3 regions of the Aerophototrophica crusticola genome follow, and region 1 is predicted to be linked to each of the others. Evidence: predicted binding sites of a transcription regulator. Region 1 holds the regulator's gene; each other region holds the start of a gene.
What was found. Region 1 encodes LexA, which represses DNA repair genes until DNA is damaged. Its sites were predicted from a motif close to ATGTTCTANTTTGGTTC; they were not measured.

Region 1 (6,472 bases):
GGCGGACACACTGGCGCGGGAGCGTCAGCGCTGGGCCCTGTGGTTGCCGGTCATGCTCGGGGTCGGGATCGGCGCCTATTTCAGCCTGCCGGTAGAGCCGCCAGCCTGGTCAGGCCTTGTCCTATTGGTTGCGGCGATCGGGGCGGCATGGGCGGCCGATGGTTGGGGTCGGTTGGCCGCCGGGGCCCTGCTGGCCTGCGCCCTCGGCTTCACCAGTGCCCAGGTGCGGAGTTGGTCGGTGGCGGCACCGGTGCTCAAGGGGCAATTGGAAGCTTCCGGCATCGAAGGCCGCGTGGTGGATGTGGAGCGCCTGGACGAGGGGGCGCGTGTCCTCCTGGATGAGCTTTCCGTCCCTGGACTGGCACGGGAAGCGACACCGGGCCGGGCCCGCGTCCGGCTTCGGGCGGGTGACGTGTTGCCGAGCCCGGGCCAGCGCATCCGGGTCTTCGCCGTCCTGCAACCGCCGCCGGCGCCGGTTGAGCCCGGCGGCTACGATTTCCGTCGGCACGCATATTTCTTGGGGATCGGTGCCGTCGGCTTCGCCCTGGGCCATGTGGAGCCCCGGCCCGGCCCGCAGCTGACCTGGACCGGGCGGTTCGGCGCCTTTCTGGAGGGGGCGCGCCTGGGTATTGCCGACCGGGTGGGGATGCGGCTGGAGGGGGCGGAAGCCGCGGTGACGACGGCCCTGTTGACGGGTGAACAAGGGGCGATCCCCCCGACGATCTGGTCGCCATGCGCGAGTCGGGGCTTCAGCACCTTTTGTCCATCTCCGGCCTGCATATCGGGCTTGTGGCCGGCTTGGTGTTTCTAAGCCTTCGGGCGCTGCTGGCCCTGGCCGAGCCCGTCGCCCTCCGCTTCCCCATCAAGAAATGGGCGGCCGTGGCGGCGCTGTTGGCGGTGCTGGCCTACATGACCCTGGTGGGCGCGGCCGTGCCGACACTGCGCTCCGTCCTGATGACCGGCGTCATGTTGCTGGCCGTCTTGGCGGATCGAAACCCGTTCTCCATGCGGGTCGTGGCCTTGGCCGCGGCGGCAGTACTGCTTTTCCAGCCGGACGCCATGCTGGGGCCGAGTTTCCAGATGTCATTCGGGGCCGTTGTTGCCCTGATCGCCGCCTATGAATGGGCCCAGCCGCGCATGGCCGCATGGCGGATGGGCGCCGGCCCGCTGCGGAAGGCGATGCTCTATGTCTTCGGCGTGTGCCTGACGTCCTTGGTGGCAGGCACGGCAACCATGCCCTTCGCCCTTTACCATTTCCAGCAGGTGGCCAACTACGGCTTGCTGGCAAACCTTTTGGCGGTGCCGGTGACCAGCTTCTGGGTGATGCCCTGCGGCCTGCTGGCATATCTGCTCATGCCACTCGGGCTCGAGGGCTGGGCCGTGGAAGGGATGGGGTGGGGTATCCGCTTCATTCTCTGGACGGCCCATGCCGTGGCGGCCTTGCCGGGAGCGGTGCTGACGGTGCCTGCGGTGCCCGTCTGGGCCTTGGCATCGGTGACGTTCGGTGGGCTTTGGCTGATGATCTGGTTGCGTCCCTGGCGCATGGCGGGGTTGGCAGGGATCGCCCTGTTCGTCCTGGCGATCCCGCTCTCCCCAAAGCCGGACCTGCGCATCAACGACTCCGGAAGCCTCGTCGGGCTTCGGATGCCCGATGGTGGGCTGCTGCTCTCCAGTAGCCGCTCCGGCCGGTTCGAGGCGGCGGAGTGGCAGCAACGGGATGGCCTGGAGGGAGAGCCGAAGGCTTGGCCCAAGGCAGGGACATCAGACGGGGTCGTTCGTTGCGACAGCCTTGGATGCCAATATCGCCGGAACGGCAAAGTCATCGCGCTGGTGTGGCGTCCCGAGGCGCTGATGGAGGATTGCCGCCGCGCCGACCTTGTCATCGCGCCAAAGCTGGAAGCGCGGCAGTGTCCGGCCCCCCTTGTGATTGACGCCCTGGATCTCGCCCGGCGTGGCGCCCATGCTTTGTCCATCGGTGAGGACGGCCGGGTGACCCTGGAATCAGTACGGCCGCACCCGGGGGCGCGGCCGTGGAACTGAGGGAACGTGGGGCAGGGGATCAGTGGTAGCGGCGCAGCAGGCCCACCAGCTTGCCCTGGACGCGGACCCGGTCGGCGCCGAACACCCGCGTCTCATAGTTCGGGTTGCAGGGCTCCAGCGCGATGGAGTTGCCCTTGCGGCGCAGGCGCTTCAGGGTGACCTCCGCCTCATCCACCAGGGCGACGATGATGGTGCCGTTGTCGGCCCCGTCGCAGCGTTGGATGATTACGGTGTCGCCGTCCAGGATGCCGGCCTCCACCATGCTGTCGCCGGCCACTTCCAGGGCATAGTGCTCCCCGCCGCCCAGCATGCTGGCGGGAATCTCGATGCTGCTGCTGTTGTCGCGCATGGCCTCGATGGGCAAGCCCGCGGCGATGCGGCCATAGAGGGGCAGGGACACCGCCTCCGTATCACCCTTGGCCTCCCGGCCGGTGAGGTTGGCGCGGAAGTTGCCGGCGATCACGTTGGGCCGGAAGCGCGGGGAGGTCGCCGGCTCTGCCACCTTGGGCGTCACCACCCCGGGGCTCAACTGCTCCGGCAGGCGCACCACCTCCAGCGCGCGGGCACGGTGGGCGAGGCGGCGGATGAAGCCCCGCTCCTCCAGCCCGGTGATCAGACGATGGATGCCGGATTTGGACTTCAGGCCCAACGCGTCCTTCATCTCATCGAAAGAGGGGGACACGCCGCCGTCCTTCAGGCGCGTGTTGATGAAGAGCAGCAGTTCCTGTTGCTTGCGCGTGAGCATATCGCCCCCTGGTGTCGTACCCCGACTTATCTGTCCCACAAGATATAGAACAATCCCGGAACGTCAAGCATATGTTCTAGGTGTGTTCACGATTTGCGTCAAGGTATGACGGGGAATTACGTCGAAGTCGTGACAAAGACGATTCGGTGCGGCAGCTGGTCCTATGACCTGAGACTCGGATCAGACGTCGTCCAGGGGCAGGACTTCCACAACCGTCCCGGCAGGGGCAGCGGGCGCGTGGCGCGCGCGGAGGACCAGCCCGTCCGCCCAGGCGAGGCGGCTCAGCATGCCGCTGTCCTGCTTGGGGAAGGGGGTGGCGACGGGCATGCCGTCGGGGCCTGGGGCGAGGGTGGCCCGCAAATAGTCCTCCCGCCCGTCATTGGCCGGTAGGTCCGTGCCCGCCACGGCGCGGATGAAGCGCGGCTCGGCCTGGAGTCCCAGCAGGGCCAGCAGCAGGGGCCGCAGGAACAGCAGGGCGCAGACCAGGGAAGAGACGGGGTTGCCCGGCAGCCCCAGCACCGGCATGCCGTCCAGCCGGCCGAACATCAGCGGCTTGCCCGGGCGCATGGCGATCTTCCAGAAACCCAGGTCCAGGCCCCGGTCGCCCAGGACCTTGCGCACCAGATCATGCTCCCCCACCGACGCGCCGCCGCAGGTGACCAGCAGGTCGGCCCCGCGGGCACCGTCCAGGGCCTGGGACAGGGCGGTGGCCTCGTCCCTAGCGATGCCCAGGTCCAGCGGCTCCCCGCCCAGGGTCTTCACCAGGGCGGCGATGGCCAGGGCGTTGGAGCTGACGATCTGGCCGGGGGCGAGGGTATCGCCGGGCATGACGATCTCATCCCCCGTCGCCAGGATGGCGACCCGCGGCCGGCGGCGCACCTTCAGCCAGGGCACGTTCATGGCCGCCGCCAGGGACAGGTCCCGCACCCCCAACCGCCGCCCGGCCTTAAAACCGACGACACCGGCGGCGAAATCCTGCCCCGCCGGCCGGACCCAGCGGCCCGGGCCGGACCCGTCCTTGACCCGGACGGACTCGCCCAGATCGTCGCAATCCTCCTGCACCACCACCGTGTCGGCCCCGTCCGGCAGGGCGCCGCCGGTGAAGATGCGCACGGCGTCCCCCGGCCCCAGGGTCCCGGGGAAGGGCTGGCCCGCCGGGGCGCTGCCGATGCGGCGAAGCTCCACGGGCAGGGCCTGGATATCCGCCGTCCGCACCGCCCAGCCGTCCATGGCGGACACCGCCAGCGGCGGGTGGGTCAGCCGCGCCGCCACATCCTCCGCCAACACCCGCCCCAGTGCCTCCGTCAGCGCCACCTGCTCCGCCGGGAGCGGTACTACCCCGGCCAGGATGCGGGCGCGGGCCTCGGCGACGGGAATCATAAGGGCGGCTCCACCGCATCGATCAGTCCAAGAAGAAACTTGGCTTCACTTTCCGTGATGTTTTCAAGGGCTCTGTCATCATAGCCACAACTCAAGGGCGAAATGGAGTAGTTCTTGAATATGAAACGGAACAAGCGATGGAACTTATTCGAAAGGTAAATTGGATATACAATCGATCTCAAGTTTTCCTTCTGGCCATCTTTATAAACGTATATTTCTCTGTATGCGGATGCTTCCATTTGAGTCAAATTTGTTTCGACATTTATATATGTAAAATCTGGCACAGAGCCATACATTTTGCTTATAATTGGACAATCAAATTCTCTTGCCATCAATCCAGCATCCAGCATTGCCTGCACTAGGCCATTGATTGGCATGTAAGATACCAAAAATTCTTCCAGTTGTTTGGAGCAAGATTTATTTGTTTGGGAAAAATCTATTACAATTGCAAAACTTTCTTCCGGAATTGATTCAAGGTTCAATCGCACTAGTACAATGTGAGTGAACTTTTTGCTATCGCGAGCGGCAATCAAAGCTTGAGTCAGTAATGTCCTACCCGGCCCGTAATTCCCAAGTGAATCCAATTTCATCATCAAAGCTGACGCATTTGGTTGCCCATTGTTCACTGTTACGGCCAATGGAATGCATTCACGGTTTAGGAAAATACTGTTGAAATACAGCAGCAGTGGAAGCAGCGACACGCCTGCCAGAAAGCCAGCCCCGGCAAAGAAGACCGCCTTTGGCCACCGCCGCTTGCCCACCCCTGGTCTCCATTATTCCGCGGTAAACGTCCCACTCTTCCCCCGGCCTTGTAGGCCAGGCGGATGTCGGAGATGGCCATGGCTTTGTCCACGGCCTTGCACATGTCGTAGATGGTCAGCGCGGCGACGGAAACGGCGGTGAGCGCCTCCATCTCCACGCCCGTCCGGCCCTTCAGCTTCACCGTGGCCTCGATGTCCACGGCGTCTCGGGCGGGGTCCAGCGTGAACTCCACGGCCACCTTGGACAACAGCAGCGGGTGGCAGAGGGGGATCAGGTCCCAGGTCTTCTTGGCCGCCATGATGCCGGCCAGGCGGGCGACCTGCAGCACGTCGCCCTTGGCCATCTGCCCGTCGCGGATCAGCGCCAGGGTCTCCGGCTTCATCGTCACGGTGCCGCGGGCGGTGGCGACGCGCTCCGTCTCTTCCTTGGCGGAAACGTCCACCATGGCCGCGTTGCCCTTGGCGTCGAAATGGGTCAGGCGGTTCTCCTCGCCCATGGCTCAGGCCGCGTCGGTCAGGGTGGCGGAAAGCAGGGCGCGGGTCGCGGCGGTCACGTCCGGCTTGGCCATCAGCGATTCCCCCACCAGGAACCGCCGGGCGCCCACCTTGGCCAGTCGGGACAGGTCGTCCGGCGAGTGGATGCCGCTCTCCGCCACCAGGGCGCGGCCGGGGGGCACCATGGCGGCCAGGGCCTCCGTCGTGGCCAGGTCCACGGCCAGGGTCTTCAGGTTGCGGTTGTTCACGCCCAGCAGCCCGCCGGGCAGCCTCAGGGCCCGTTCCATCTCCGGCGCGTCATGCACCTCCACCAGCACGTCCATGCCGTAATGGGTGGCGGCGTCGTACAGGTCGCGGGCCAGCGCGTCGTCCAGGGCGGCCATGATGATCAGGATGCAGTCGGCGCCCAGGGCCCGGCTCTCCGCCACCTGGTAGGTGTCCACCATGAAGTCCTTGCGCAGGCAGGGCAGGTCCACGGCGGCCCGGGCGGCCTGGAGGTAACTGTCGTCCCCCTCGAAGTACGGCACGTCCGTCAGCACGGACAGGCAAGTGGCCCCGCCCGCCTTGTAGGCCTTGGCCAGGGTGGGCGGGTCGAAGTCGGCGCGGATAACGCCCTTGCTGGGGCTGGCCTTCTTGATCTCCGCGATCAGGCCCCAGCGGCCCACCCCCGTCACCAGCTCCAGCGCCCGGGCAAAGCCGCGGGGCGGGCTGGCGGCACGGGCGGCGGCGTCCAGAGAGGCGAGGGGGCGCACCACCTTGCGGCGGGCCACATGCTCCCGCTTGTCGGCGCAGATGCGGGCCAGGACGTCGGTCATTCGCTGATTCCCGGGGCGTGGGTGATGGCGACAAGCTGGTCGAGGGCCTTGGCTGCGGCCCCGCTGGCGATGCTTTCCGCCGCCAGGGCCACGCCTTGCTTGAGGTCCCCCGCCTTGCCGGCGACGATGAGGGCTGCCGCCGCGTTCAGTAGCACGATGTCCCTGTAGGGCCCCGTCTGCCCGGCCAGCACGGCGCGCAGGGCCACGGAATTGGCCTCCGCGTCACCGCCGCGAAG
Region 2 (6,472 bases), 1.5 Mb from region 1:
GCCGGAACACCGTGTCCAGCCTTCCGTCGGCGCCTTCCTCCAGTACCAGGTCGGACAGGGGCACGGCGGTAAAGCGCAGGGCGCTGGGGCCGCCGGGCGGTGCCTCCTCCACCAGCAGGCAGCCGGTGCCGCCGGTGGCCACGTCCAGGAAGGCCTGGTGCATCTCCACCGCGAAGTTGGAGCGGTCCAGGTGGGCCTGGAGCGTGGCGCCCGCCCCTTCCAGCAGGGGGCGACGGCGGCGCGGGCCTCCCCCTCCAGGTCGGGCCCGGGGCGAGGCCGGCCCAGCGGGACCAGGGCGGGGTGAGCTGGGCCAGCAGGCTGGCGGCGAGCTGGTCGGCCGCGTCGGCGGCAGTGGCATCGAACAGCCGGTCGTTCTGGCGGCTGGTGGGGTCCGTGGACCGGGAGGCGCCGGTGAACAGGGCGTTCTGCGGCAGGACATGGGCGTAGCAATCCTGCCAGAGCGGTTCCCAGGCCGCGCGGCGGGCGCGGGCGGCGGCATAGCGTTCCAGCAGCGCGGCGGCGGCCAGGTCGGGGCCGGCCTGGGGGATCGTCATCTCAACCATGGCTCATTCCCCCAACAGGCTCTTGCGGCGCGGGGCGAGGCTGCCGGGGGCCAGCACGCCCCGCCAACTGGTCAGCACCGTCCCGGCCCGCCCCAGCCCGCGGCGCAGCAGGCTGCGTTCCCCCGCGCTGGGCTGGGCGGGGTCGTCGCCCAGGGGGGTGTCGCTGGGCGGCAGGGCGGGGACGAAGGCCGCCGGGCCGGGAGATGGCGCCGGCGCGGGGGTGGGTGCCACGCTGCGCGGCGTGGCGGGGGCGATCAGGCGGGCCATGCGGAACCTCCGTTTCGGCGGTCAGCGGTTAAGCGGCGAAAGAGTTGCCAGGGGGTGAGCACGCCGCGGTCGGGCAGGCCCAGCACGCGCTTCACCGCCTCCACGCAGGTGAAGGGGGCCAAGGGGGCGGGGTCGCGGCGCCGGCGGGCCACCGTCTCCACCACCACATGGCCGCGGGCGCGGAACCAGCCGGCCAGGTCGAAGGCCGGGTCCACGGGCTGGACCGCCACCTCCGTGTGGGGCGACAGGGGGTCCACGGTGACCCAGACGCCCCCGTCGCGCACGGCGACGAAGACATGGCGGAAGCCGGGCTTCAGGAAGCGCAGCCACCACAGCTCCACCCCGTCGCAGAACACGACCAGGGCGGGCCGCCCCTCCCGGTCGGGCGGGTCGAAGAGGGGGGCGGGTTTCATTGGACAATGCCTTTCGCCTTCAGCACCGGCTCCAGCCGGTCCAGCGCCTCCCGCCACAGGGTGGCGTCGCGGGCCTCATGCCGGCGGGTGGGGTCGGGGGCCATGTGGCGGCGGCCATGGCGGGCAAGGACCAGCAAATGGTCTCGCAGCAGCCGGCGCTGCCGGTACAGCCGGTCCACCACGCGCAGGATGTCCAGCGGCTCGCACGGGCGGGGCAGCAGGGCGAGGCCGGCGCGGATGCGGGCCCCTTCCTGCCGGGCGGCCTGGGCCTCCACGAACCAGAACCAGGCTTCCTCGACCGAGGCGAAGGGGACCTCCGCCCGGGGCGGCGGGGGTGGGGCCAGGGGGGCGTTGCTGTGCAGGCTTGGCATGGGCGATCCTAGGCAGTCATAGCATCGACAGGGAACAAAAGCAGAACTAGGGGGATGCTATGCGCGATAGTTTTCCTATGTCAACAGATTTGTGAAAACGATCCTAGGGACAGGCCGCAACGTTTCTGGGATAAATCTCCCATGCTCAAGCACGCAGACATATGGCGGGCCATCGACCGGCTGGCGCAGCGGCATGGCCTCTCAGCATCCGGCCTCGCCAAGCGCGGCGGGCTGGACCCCACCACCTTCAACAAGTCCAAGCGGACGACGCCGGACGGCAAGCTGCGCTGGCCCAGCACCGAGAGCATCGCCAAGGTGCTGGAGGCAACGGGCAGCAGCTTCACGGAGTTCGTGTCGCTGACCGGGGACGGGGTGGCCGGGGCCGCCGGGGCCGGGATGGCGGGCGCCCTGCAGCGGGTGCCGGTGATCGGCTATGCCCAGGCCGGCAACGAGGGCTATTTCGACGATGCCGGCTATCCCGTGGGCAATGGCTGGGATGAGCTGGAGTTCCCCCAGATGGCCGACCCGCACGCCTATGCGCTGGAAGTGTCTGGCGACAGCATGGAGCCGGTTTATCGCGACGGCGACATCATCATCGTTTCCCCCACCGCGTCCCTGCGCAAGGGTGACCGGGTGGTGGTCCGCACCAAGGGGGGTGAGGTGATGGCCAAGCAGCTGGCCCGCCAGACCGCCACGAAGGTGGAGCTGATCTCCCTGAACCGCGCCCACCCGGACCGCAGCCTGACCATGCCGGAAATCGCCTGGATCGCCCGCATCATGTGGGCCAGCCAGTAGGGGTTGTGGGGCGGGAATCCCCGAGTCGGCCTGACTCTCCTAGGTTAATATTCCTTGACAGGTCAGCGCGACCTCGCCAGCCTGGGGCTTCCCCGGCCGGAGTCGCGCCATGCCCGTTTCCCCAGACCTGTTGGCCCAGCTTGAAGCCCGTTACGACGGCCCCGCCCCGCGGGAGGCGGTTGCCGCCCTGCGCGCCGGAGGCCGGGCGGCATGGGTGGACGGGCTGAAGGACGGCACCCGCCGCGCCGCGGCCCGACGCTGTGCCGAGTCGCGCCTGGCCATCAGCCGCCGCCGGTCCGACCTGCCGGGGGCGGCAGTGCTGGGGGACGCCTGGCTAAGCCGCCTTGTGGTGAGGCTCGCGATGGCCCGGGGGCGGGCGGTGGCTGGCGTGGCGGAAGGACTTGGGCACGGATGAACCCGGATGAAGGCCGGATGGTCTCGGATGGACGATAGTCACGAAGGTCGGGCCGGGAACATTCACGGACACGCACCAGGCATGCACGAACATTCACAAAAAGGAAGATGCCTGCGGCGCTGAAGACGCGGCGAAGCCGCAACAAAATTCCTTGTGCGTGTCCGTGAGTGTATTGTGCGTGTTCGTGGATGTTGATGGCTCAACATCGGGCACAAAAGACATCCGTGCCCATCCGGACATCATCCCGTTCATCCGTGCCCGAATCCATCCGCCACGTTAGTCCCTCACCTCCAGCCGGTCACCCCCCCGTCACGTGCCGCGCCCGGGCGCCGCGTTCCAGGGCGGCGGCGGTCAGGCGGTCGATGTCCAGGCCGTGGCGGATCAGCTCCAGCATGCGCAGCTCCTCCTGGCTGGCGCGGGCGTCGGAGGCGACCACCTCGCAGGCCAGCATGTAGGCGGTCTCCCGCAGCGACTTGGTCAGGGACAGCTTGATGGCGGCCAGGGTCTTCTCCAGCCCTTCCGGGTCGCCCAGCAGCTCGGTGCACTCGGTGGCGACCTCCGTCAGCTCTTCCACGTCGAAGCCGCGGAAGGCGGGCAGGAAGCGGACATTCTCGCTGATCGTGTGCAGCTCGTTGTCGGTCATGTCCCCGTCGGAGGCGGAGGCGAGGACCATTGTGTAGATCAGCGCGCGGTGGTGGTCGATCATGTCCCGTCCCTGGTGGTCGTTCTTCAGTACGTGCATCAGCATAGACCTAAGTTGGCGACGATCCTCATGAAACCCCTGCTGCGGCCAGATGGCGCGGGACCGGTGCCCGCGCCGCGGACAGGGGACCCTTGCGGCCAAGCCATTGCCAGCCCGCGCGTCCTCCCATAGCGTCGCTCGACCTGTCCGCCACAAGCCCGGAACGAATGTTTGCCGTCGTCGACGTCGCCCTGCCCGTCTTCGCCATCATGGCCTGCGGCTGGCTGGCCGGGCGCGCTAGGCTGTTGGGCGGGGAGGCGGCAGGGGCGCTGAATACCTTCGTCTATTGGTTCGCCCTGCCGCCGGTGCTGTTCTTGGGAATGGCCCGCAACCCGCTGGGCGACGTGCTGAACGCCCCCTTCATCGCCGCCTTCCTGGCCGCCCTGGGCGTGACGGCGCTTCTGGCCTGCGTGGCGGAGAAGGTTCTGGACCCGCGGGCCGACACGGCGACCCTGACCCAGCACGCCCTGAACGCCGGGTTCAGCAACGTGGGCTATATGGGCGTGCCCCTGTTCCTGGCCGCCTTCGGGCCGCAGGGGCTGGCCCCGGCCATCCTGTCCACGGTGCTGGTGTCCAGCCTGGTGATCGGCGTGGCGGTGGTGGCGATCGAGCTGTCCCGCGCCAAGGGCCGGGGCATGGGCGGGGCGTTGCTCCAGGTGCTCAAGGCCCTGTCGCGCAACCCGCTGGTCATGGCGCCCCTGCTGGGGGCCGTGGTCTCCGCGGCCGGCCTGCCCTTGCCCCGCCCGCTGGTCACCTTCGGCGACCTGATGGGCAGCGCCGCCGGCCCCTGCGCCCTGTTCGCCATCGGCCTGTTCCTGGCCGGCCGGCCCCTGCGCCTCGCCGCCGCGGACGGGCGGGGGACGGCCGGCCTCGCCATCGCCTGCCTGCTGAAGCTGCTGGTGCAGCCGGCCCTGGCCTGGCTGCTGGTCACCACCCTGTTCCCCCTGCCGCCCTTCTGGGCCGGGGCCTGCGTGATCCTGTCCGCCCTGCCCACGGGGGCCCTGACCTTCGTCGTCGCCCAGCGCTACGGCACGGGGGTGGAGCGCACTTCCACCGTCATCCTGGCCAGCACGGTCCTGTCGGTGGCGACCCTGTCGGCGCTGCTGGTGCTGCTGCTGCCGTTGCCGCCGCCGTGAGGGGCGGGCGGCCCGTCTGGAGCAACAATCCCCGCCGCGCGCAGAACCGGCAGCTTGTCGCCTGAGGTTGGAATTATCCATCCTATTGACGATCTATCCGGTAGTTCGTCTTGCCCCGAACCTATGCGATCAGACCGGGCTAATGAACACGGCGATCTCAGCCAGAAAGTTGCATTTCAAGTTCTTTCGCGCTAGCGCCGGATATAACTTAACGATACATGACTAAAGTCATATCCTTCCTCTCGCTGAAAGAGAAGAGCCGGAAATAACGACCTGTGAAGAACGTCTTCAGTGAGGCTGGCCGCCCATTCCATGGCGCCCAGCCTCGCCATACCAGGGGCCGCCATGAAGCGTCCGCTCGTCCACCTCCTGGCCTACACGCTGTCGGTCGTCCTTGTCGCGGCCGGCATGGCCGTTGGCTACCTGATGCTGCTCGAGCAGCGGACAAAGAGCGTGCGGGAGCGGAACCTGGCCGCCCTTGCCGACATGATGCGTGACCTGGAGGAGGGCATTGTCGCCCAGCGGGAGGTGATAAACCGTATCGGCGTGTTCCTGGCGCCCAACAACCTAGTCAGTGAACCCTTCATGCTCACCGGCTTTGCCAAGCCCGATTTTCCTGTCCCACTGGTTTCCCTGGCCCAACGCCCGCAGATCCCCCTGGAAAACCAGGTCCAGGCTTGGTCGACGGTCGGTCTCCTCCTGCAGTCGCGCCAGTACAGGAATGCAATATTAGCCGAAGACGGGGCCCTGCCGCCAGCAGAGGCGCACTTCAAGTTCCCAATCCCCCAGGAGAGGGTTCGCTTGCTTGACAAGAAGGTAGTTTCAGCATGGAGGGAGGATATCGCTGATCAAGAAGAACTTGACGGGAAAATCAATGAACTGATTAGCACCGGCGTAGGCGCTCATAGCGCAAAGATAAATTTTATCCTCAAGCTCAGCGACATGCTGGACACGGGCTACGCGTCTGAATTTTTTGACTCGGTAATCGTGATAGACCTGCAGGGAAACCATCTCGGCAGTATCTCGCGGGGAAGATCGACCTCGGTCATGACGCCGGCCTTGGCCACAAGGATGCTGGCCGCGCACGGCTTCAACCAAGTGTCCCTGGGCAAAGAGGAACCCGATCCTAAGGCGTTCGTGACACGCGACAGCGTCGAGGTGGGCGGCGTGCGCTACCGCTACGTCATGATCCCCCACAGCTTGTCGATGCCCGCACAGGTCCGGTCCAACAATAATGCCGCGGAGATCGTCCGCGACATCTATGTCCTAGGCCTGCTGCCCGAAAACGAGTTCCAGTTTGAGGCGGCCCGCCTACGCCTGTCCTATGCGATCCCGCTTGTCTTCGGCTTCATCCTCTTGCTGGCGTCTTGGCCATTCTTGAAGATTGCCCTCATCAACCCGAACGAGCGCCTGATGCGCGCCGATCCCATCTTGGTCGCCCTGAGCCTTTGCGTGGTCGTCGCCACCTTCGTCGTTTTTCCGGCTTGGTACCATTATCGGTCCAAAGTTCAGGAGGCTCTTGACGGCAAGGCGACGAAGATCGCGCAGAGGATCGTGGATGATTTCCAGCTTGAACTCAAAGATTCACTGAGCCTCCTCCAAAAACTGGAACCTTCCATCCTCGAGGCGAAGAGCAAGGATAAGAATCGGTGTTTCGTATACAATCTCTCGAGGGTGGAGATTGATGAGACAAAAGGTTTGTCGCCGTTCAACCGGGCATTTGCCTTGAACTGGCGGGGGCAACAAACCGGCCTGCAATTGTTCGACAAG
Region 3 (6,472 bases), 230 kb from region 1:
AGGAGGTGAAGGACGAGTTCAAGCAGTCCGAGGGCGACCCCCTGATCAAGGGCAAGATCCGCCAGTTGCGCATGGAGCGGGCCCGCAACCGCATGATGGCCAACGTGCCCACGGCGGACGTGGTCGTGACCAACCCGACCCACTTCGCCGTGGCGCTGAAGTATGACGGCACCACCATGTCGGCGCCCAAGGTGGTGGCGAAGGGCGTGGACAACCTGGCCTTCCGCATCCGCGAGGTGGCGGAGGAGCACGACATCCCCATCGTGGAGAACCCGCCCCTGGCCCGCGCCCTGTACGCCACGGCGGAGGTGGATGAGGAGATCCCGGCCGACCATTATAAGGCGGTGGCCCAGGTCATTTCCTATGTCTTCAAGCTGAAGCGGAAGACGATCCCCTCCTGATCCCCACCAATCGGTGCATTTGCTGTTAGGGTGGGGGACCTCCAACGACGGCATAGGCGCACTCGTGTCCCTGTCTCCCCGTTCCGAGAGCTTGGTTGCCAGCCCGACCCGTGTCGCCGCCATCGGCGCCGGGGCGCTGGCGGCCTTGGGCATCGCCGGCCTGTGGCTGGCGGCCGGGATGAACGGGGTGGCGGGGGCGATGCTGCTCTGGCTGCTGGCCGGGGCCCTGGGTTTCGGGGCCATCGCCCTGGTGCATCTGGTGGGCAAGGCCGTGGGCGAGGTGGAGCGCGGCCGGATGGTGCTGGCCCGCATGCTGGAGGAGCTGGACGGCCCCGCGGCCCTGGCCGGGCCCGATGGGCGCGCTGCCACCTTCAACCCGGCGTTCCGCGACTTGGCGCAGCCCCGCGGCCGGTCCCCGGCGGAAGCCCTCGCCGAGGCGGCGGCCGGGCCGGAGGCGCGGCTGGAAATCCGCCGCCTGGAACTGGCGGCGCGGGAAGGGCGCGCGGCAAGCGCGACACTCTCCTTCCGCGAAGCCAAGGGGGAGCGCCGGATGCTGGTCAGCGCCAAGCCGCTGTCGGCCTGCCCGGGCCATGTGGTCTGGCAGGCCCTGCCGGCCCCGGCGGAACCGCCGCCGGCGGGGGGCGTGCAGCTGTCGGCGGGCGATGCGGCTGCCTCGTCTCCACCGCCATTGCTGGCGGATGAGACGCCCCTCGGCCTCGCCCTGGTCGATTCGGGCGGTGTCGTGTGGGCGGCAAACCCCACCCTGGCACACCTGCTGGGCAAGGACGCCCTGGACATCGCCAATGTCGGCAAGACGCTGGAAAGCCTCATCCAGGGGCAGGGGGCCGCGCTGCCGACCGTTCGGCTGCTGGACGGGGCTGACGGCGGCTGGAGCGTGGTGGGGCTGGTGCCGCCCCCGGTCCCCGACCCGGCCCTGGTGCAGGCGTTGGAGCGGGTGGAGCAACGCTTCCAGCGCTTCTTCGATTACGCCCCCATCGGCATCGCCCAGGTGAACGCCGAGCTGAAGCTGGAGGAGTGCAACGCCACCTTCCTGTCCCTGGTGGCGGCCCCGCTGGCGGACGTGCAGGGCAAGGCCGTGGGGCTGCTGTTCCAGCGGGACCAGCGGGCGGGGTTCCTGGCCCATCTGGCCGCCGTGCTGGACGGCGCGGACGGCAGCGCGCCGGTGGAGGCGCGGCTGCGGGGCGGCTCCTCGCCCGCGGTGCATGTCTATGCCCGCAGGGTGGAGACGGAGGGTGGCGGCCGGGCCCTGATCCTGCACATGGTGGACATGACCACCCAGAAGAACCTGGAGGCGCAGTTCGTCCAGTCGCAGAAGATGCAGGCCATCGGCCAGCTCGCCGGCGGCGTGGCGCACGACTTCAACAACCTGCTGACCGCCATGATCGGCTTCTGCGACCTGCTGCTGCTGCGGCACAAGCCGGGCGACCACAGCTTCACCGACATCATGCAGATCAAGCAGAACGCAAACCGCGCCGCCAACCTGGTGCGGCAGTTGCTGGCATTCTCAAGGCAGCAGACCTTGCAGCCCCGGGTGCTGAACATCACCGACGTGCTGGCGGAGCTGTCCAACCTGCTGCGCCGCCTGATCGGTGAGAACATCGAGTTCCGGATGATTCACGGCCGGGACCTTGGCCTCGTCAAGGTGGACCAGGGCCAGTTGGAGCAGGTGATCATCAACCTGGTGGTGAATGCCCGCGACGCAATGGCCGGGGCCGGCGGCCGGCTGACCATCGTCACCTCCAATTTCTCCACGCCCGTGCCCGTGCGCCGCGACACGGAGGAGATGCAGCCCGGCGACTATGTGGTGGTCGAGGTGATCGACACCGGCTGCGGCATCCCGAAGGAGAACCTGCAGCGTATCTTCGAGCCCTTCTTCAGCACGAAGGAGATCGGGTCCGGCACCGGGCTGGGCCTGTCCACGGTCTATGGCATCGTGCGGCAGACGGGCGGCTTCGTCTTCGTCGATTCGGCGCCGGGGGAGGGGGCCAAGTTCTCCATCTACCTGCCCCGATTCCAGGAGACGGGGGCCGCGACGGCCCTGCCGGCGGAGGCGAAGGAAAAGGTGGCCGACCTGACCGGCATGGGCACCATCCTGCTGGTGGAGGACGAGGACGCGGTGCGCGTGTTCGGCGCCCGGGCCCTGCGCAACAAGGGATACCACGTGCTGGAGGCCAAGAGCGGCGAGTCCGCCCTGGAAATCCTGAAGCGGCAGGACGGGCCGGTGGTGGACCTGATCGTCACCGACGTGGTCATGCCCCAGATGGACGGCCCCACCATGATCCGACACGTGCAGGAGTTCCGGCCGGACCTCAAGGTGATCTTCATCTCCGGCTATGCGGAGGAACGCTTCCGCGCCCAGGTGGGCGACGGCATGCGGGTGGAGTTCCTGCCCAAGCCTTTCAGCCTCAAGCAACTCGCCAGCAAGGTGAAGGAAGTCATCGGCGGGGAGTGAGGCACCGCCCGCCGACGCTGGTTCAGTCCACCGTGCGCCAGGACCCGTCCGGTTGCAGGCAGGCGGTGCCGTAGGCCGGCTCCAGCCGGCCGTTCACGCGGACCTGGGTCTGGTATTCCCGGCAATGGCCGTCGGCGCTCTGCCGCCCGGTGGGGGCGGCGTAGATGGGCGCCTGCTGCCCATAGGTCACCGGCGGGGGCGGGGTGTAGTAGGTGACCGGCGGGGGCGGGGCGGCATAGGCCGGCGGGGCCGCCAGCAGGGCGCCGGCGGCGAGGCCGGTGATGGCGCCGAGGCCGAAGGCGAGGCCCGTGTCACCGCCGCGCCTGCGTTCATAGATATAGACGTCCCGGCCGCGGTGGTGGTGATGGTGGTGGCGCCGGTCCCAGTGCCGGTCGCGGCGGTCCCACCTGCGGTCATCCCGGTCCCAGCGGTGGCCGTGGTCATGCCGCCAGCCCTGGTGCTTGCGCCAGTGCCGGCCGTCATCGTCGGCGAAGGCCGGGGCGGCCGTGCCGCCCAGCAACAGGGTGCCGCCCACCAGGGCCAGGGCCGCGCCACGGAAAAGGGTGCCCATCGCGAGTTCCTCCGTTCACCCGGGCATCCACGCCGGGATACCCGTATGTCCCCAAGCTGGGGGCATGCCATGGCAGAACGATGGCAGGGAAAGGACGGCTCCGGGGTAGCCGGAAAGGGGCCGCGGACCCTTGTCCAACGACCCGAGTCGCCCATATGAGGGCTCCCCGCCGGAGCCGGCCGGGCGCCCGGCCACTCCCCCCCTCGGCCAGGGTGCCAGGGCCCTCCGGCGGGACCCCCGACCCGCCGTTCCGTTCCCCCCTTATCGCTGTTCTGTCGCCCTGAATGAGAACAGATCAGAAACATTTCCCCTTGGCGGGCAAGAACGGAACGGGTACATTCAGGTTCAGTTGAACGCACCCCGCAGCCGTGCGAGAAGGAAAGGGACAGGGATATGTCGGCAGCCCCACTCCGTCTTGTTGAGACCCCAATGGACAAGCAGAAAGCCCTCGACGCGGCTCTGGGCCAGATCGAACGTGCGTTTGGCAAAGGCTCGATCATGAAGCTCGGCGCCCGGGAGGCGGCGACCGAGACCGAGGTCGTCTCCACCGGCTCGCTGGGCCTGGACATCGCGCTGGGCATCGGTGGCCTGCCGCGGGGCCGCATCATCGAGATCTACGGGCCGGAAAGCTCGGGCAAGACGACGCTGGCGCTGCACGCCATCGCCCAGGCCCAGCGGAACGGCGGCACCTGCGCCTTCGTGGACGCGGAGCACGCGCTGGACCCGTCCTATGCCCGCAAGCTGGGCGTGAACGTGGACGAGCTGCTGATCTCCCAGCCCGACGCCGGTGAGCAGGCGCTGGAGATCGCCGACACGCTGGTGCGCTCCGGCGCCATCGACGTGCTGGTGGTGGACTCGGTGGCGGCCCTGGTGCCGCGGGCCGAGTTGGAGGGTGAGATGGGCGACAGCCATGTCGGCCTGCACGCCCGCCTGATGAGCCAGGCCCTGCGCAAGCTGACCAGCTCCATCAGCAAGTCCCGCTGCCTGGTGATCTTCATCAACCAGATCCGCCTGAAGATCGGCGTCATGTTCGGCAACCCCGAGACGACGACCGGCGGCAACGCGCTGAAGTTCTACGCCTCCGTCCGCCTGGACATCCGCCGCATCGGGGCCATCAAGGACCGCGACACGGTGGTGGGCAACCAGACCCGCGTGAAGGTGGTGAAGAACAAGATGGCCCCGCCGTTCCGGGTGGTGGAATTCGACATCATGTATGGCGAGGGCGTGTCCAAGGTGGGCGAGCTGCTCGACCTCGGCATCCAGGCCGGCGTGGTGGAGAAGTCCGGCGCCTGGTTCAGCTATGACGGGACGCGCATCGGCCAGGGCCGGGAGAACGCCAAGGCCTACCTGCGCAACAACCCCGCCGCGGCGGACGCCATCGAGCAGAAGATCCGCTCCAACGCGGGCATCGTCGCCGGCGCCATGATGGGCACGCCGGAAGCCGACGCGGACGCCAGCAGCCCAGACTGACCGCCGGGTGTGATTGGGATTCGGAAGGGGCGCGATCCTTCGGGGGTCGCGCCCCTTTTGCTGTTCCAGGGACAGCTGGGGGCCTCTTGCCTGCGCAGCTTTTGCCGGAAGCACTGCAATCAGCAACGGAATGGACGGTGTTTTGCGAAATGCAATGCCGCGCACCGACCGGCTCAGATCAGCAGCAACGCCAGCAACACCGCCACCCCGATGGTCAGCAGCGTGTACAGGATGTGCCGGCCGATGGGCGGGTAGCGGGAGCCGAGGCCGGCTGAGGGGACCTGGTAGACGGCACCCTTCCACCCCTCCTTGGCGGGGACTCGCGCCGGGGGCCATTGTCATTGGGCATCAGGTTGCTCCCCTGGCTTGGTCGGACCGCGGGAAACCGCCGCAAGGCCCCCTCCGTTCCCGTCGCCCCTGTGCTGCCCCGTGGACAGTCGCCACATCCCCACGGTACAACCCGTTCCCCATCGCACCCGTTGAACACGAGCCCGTGGCCCCATGTCCAAGAAGACCATCAACGAGATCCGCTCCAGCTTCCTCGGCTTCTTCGGCAAGAACGGCCACGCCGTCGTGGACAGCTCGCCCCTGGTGCCGCGCAACGACCCGACGTTGATGTTCACCAACGCGGGCATGGTGCAGTTCAAGAACGTCTTCACGGGCCAGGAGACGCGGCCCTACAGCCGCGCCACCACGTCGCAGAAGTGCGTCCGCGCCGGCGGCAAGCACAACGACCTGGACAATGTGGGCTACACGGCCCGGCACCACACCTTCTTCGAGATGCTGGGCAACTTCAGCTTCGGCGACTACTTCAAGGCCGACGCCATCGAGCTGGCCTGGACCCTGATCACGAAGGAATTCGGCCTGCCGAAGGAGCGGCTCTGCGTCACCGTCTTCCACACGGACGATGAGGCGGCGGACCTCTGGAAGAAGGTGGCCGGCCTCGGCGACGACAAGATCATCCGCATCCCCACGTCGGACAATTTCTGGATGATGGGTGACACGGGCCCCTGCGGCCCCTGCTCGGAGATCTTCTTCGACCATGGTTCCCACATCCCCGGCGGCCCCCCGGGCAGCGCCGAACAGGACGGCGACCGGTTCATCGAGATCTGGAACCTGGTCTTCATGCAGTATGAGCAACTCCCCGGCGGGGAGCGGGTGCCGCTGCCGAAGCCCAGCATCGACACGGGCATGGGCATGGAGCGGCTGGCCGCCGTGCTCCAGGGCGTGCACGACAACTATGATACGGACCTGCTGCGGTCGCTGATCCTGGCCTCCGCCGATGCGACCAACACCAGCCCGGACGGCCCCCACGCGGTCAGCCACCGAGTGATTGCCGACCACCTCCGCGCCACGTCGTTCCTGGTGGCGGACGGGGTGCTGCCGTCGAACGAGGGGCGCGGCTATGTGCTGCGCCGGATCATGCGCCGCGCCATGCGCCATGCCCACATGCTGGGCGCCAAGGACCCGGTGATGCACCGGCTGGTCCCCGCCCTGGTGCGGGAGATGGGCGGCCACTATACCGAGCTGCAGCGCGCCCAGGCCCTGATCACCGAG

Region 2: the regulator LexA is predicted to act here: its motif matches at 1,647-1,663, upstream of HHL28_RS17100 (S24 family peptidase).
Region 3: the regulator LexA is predicted to act here: its motif matches at 3,768-3,784, upstream of recA (recombinase RecA).

What each region holds. Positions count from the first base shown of each region.
Region 1 covers NZ_CP051775.1:1,332,246-1,338,717, forward strand. Annotated here, with positions in the region: gene HHL28_RS06495 (DUF4131 domain-containing protein) at 1-811, shown strand, start outside; gene HHL28_RS06500 (ComEC/Rec2 family competence protein) at 733-2,040, shown strand; gene lexA (transcriptional repressor LexA) at 2,060-2,785, opposite strand; gene HHL28_RS06510 (molybdopterin molybdotransferase MoeA) at 2,966-4,165, opposite strand; gene HHL28_RS06515 (hypothetical protein) at 4,162-4,926, opposite strand; partial or broken gene moaC (cyclic pyranopterin monophosphate synthase MoaC) at 4,939-5,423, opposite strand; gene trpC (indole-3-glycerol phosphate synthase TrpC) at 5,427-6,236, opposite strand; gene trpD (anthranilate phosphoribosyltransferase) at 6,233-6,472, opposite strand, start outside.
Region 2 covers NZ_CP051775.1:3,478,592-3,485,063, reverse strand. Annotated here, with positions in the region: gene HHL28_RS18975 (portal protein) at 1-358, opposite strand, end outside; partial or broken gene HHL28_RS18970 (portal protein) at 321-554, opposite strand; gene HHL28_RS17115 (hypothetical protein) at 567-830, opposite strand; gene HHL28_RS17110 (hypothetical protein) at 818-1,243, opposite strand; gene HHL28_RS17105 (hypothetical protein) at 1,240-1,614, opposite strand; gene HHL28_RS17100 (S24 family peptidase) at 1,756-2,409, shown strand; gene HHL28_RS17095 (hypothetical protein) at 2,519-2,824, shown strand; gene HHL28_RS17090 (tellurite resistance TerB family protein) at 3,123-3,566, opposite strand; gene HHL28_RS17085 (AEC family transporter) at 3,734-4,702, shown strand; gene HHL28_RS17080 (hypothetical protein) at 5,048-6,472, shown strand, end outside.
Region 3 covers NZ_CP051775.1:1,561,618-1,568,089, reverse strand. Annotated here, with positions in the region: gene flhB (flagellar biosynthesis protein FlhB) at 1-401, shown strand, start outside; gene HHL28_RS18435 (ATP-binding protein) at 493-2,874, shown strand; gene HHL28_RS07710 (hypothetical protein) at 2,897-3,445, opposite strand; gene recA (recombinase RecA) at 3,839-4,915, shown strand; gene alaS (alanine--tRNA ligase) at 5,417-6,472, shown strand, end outside.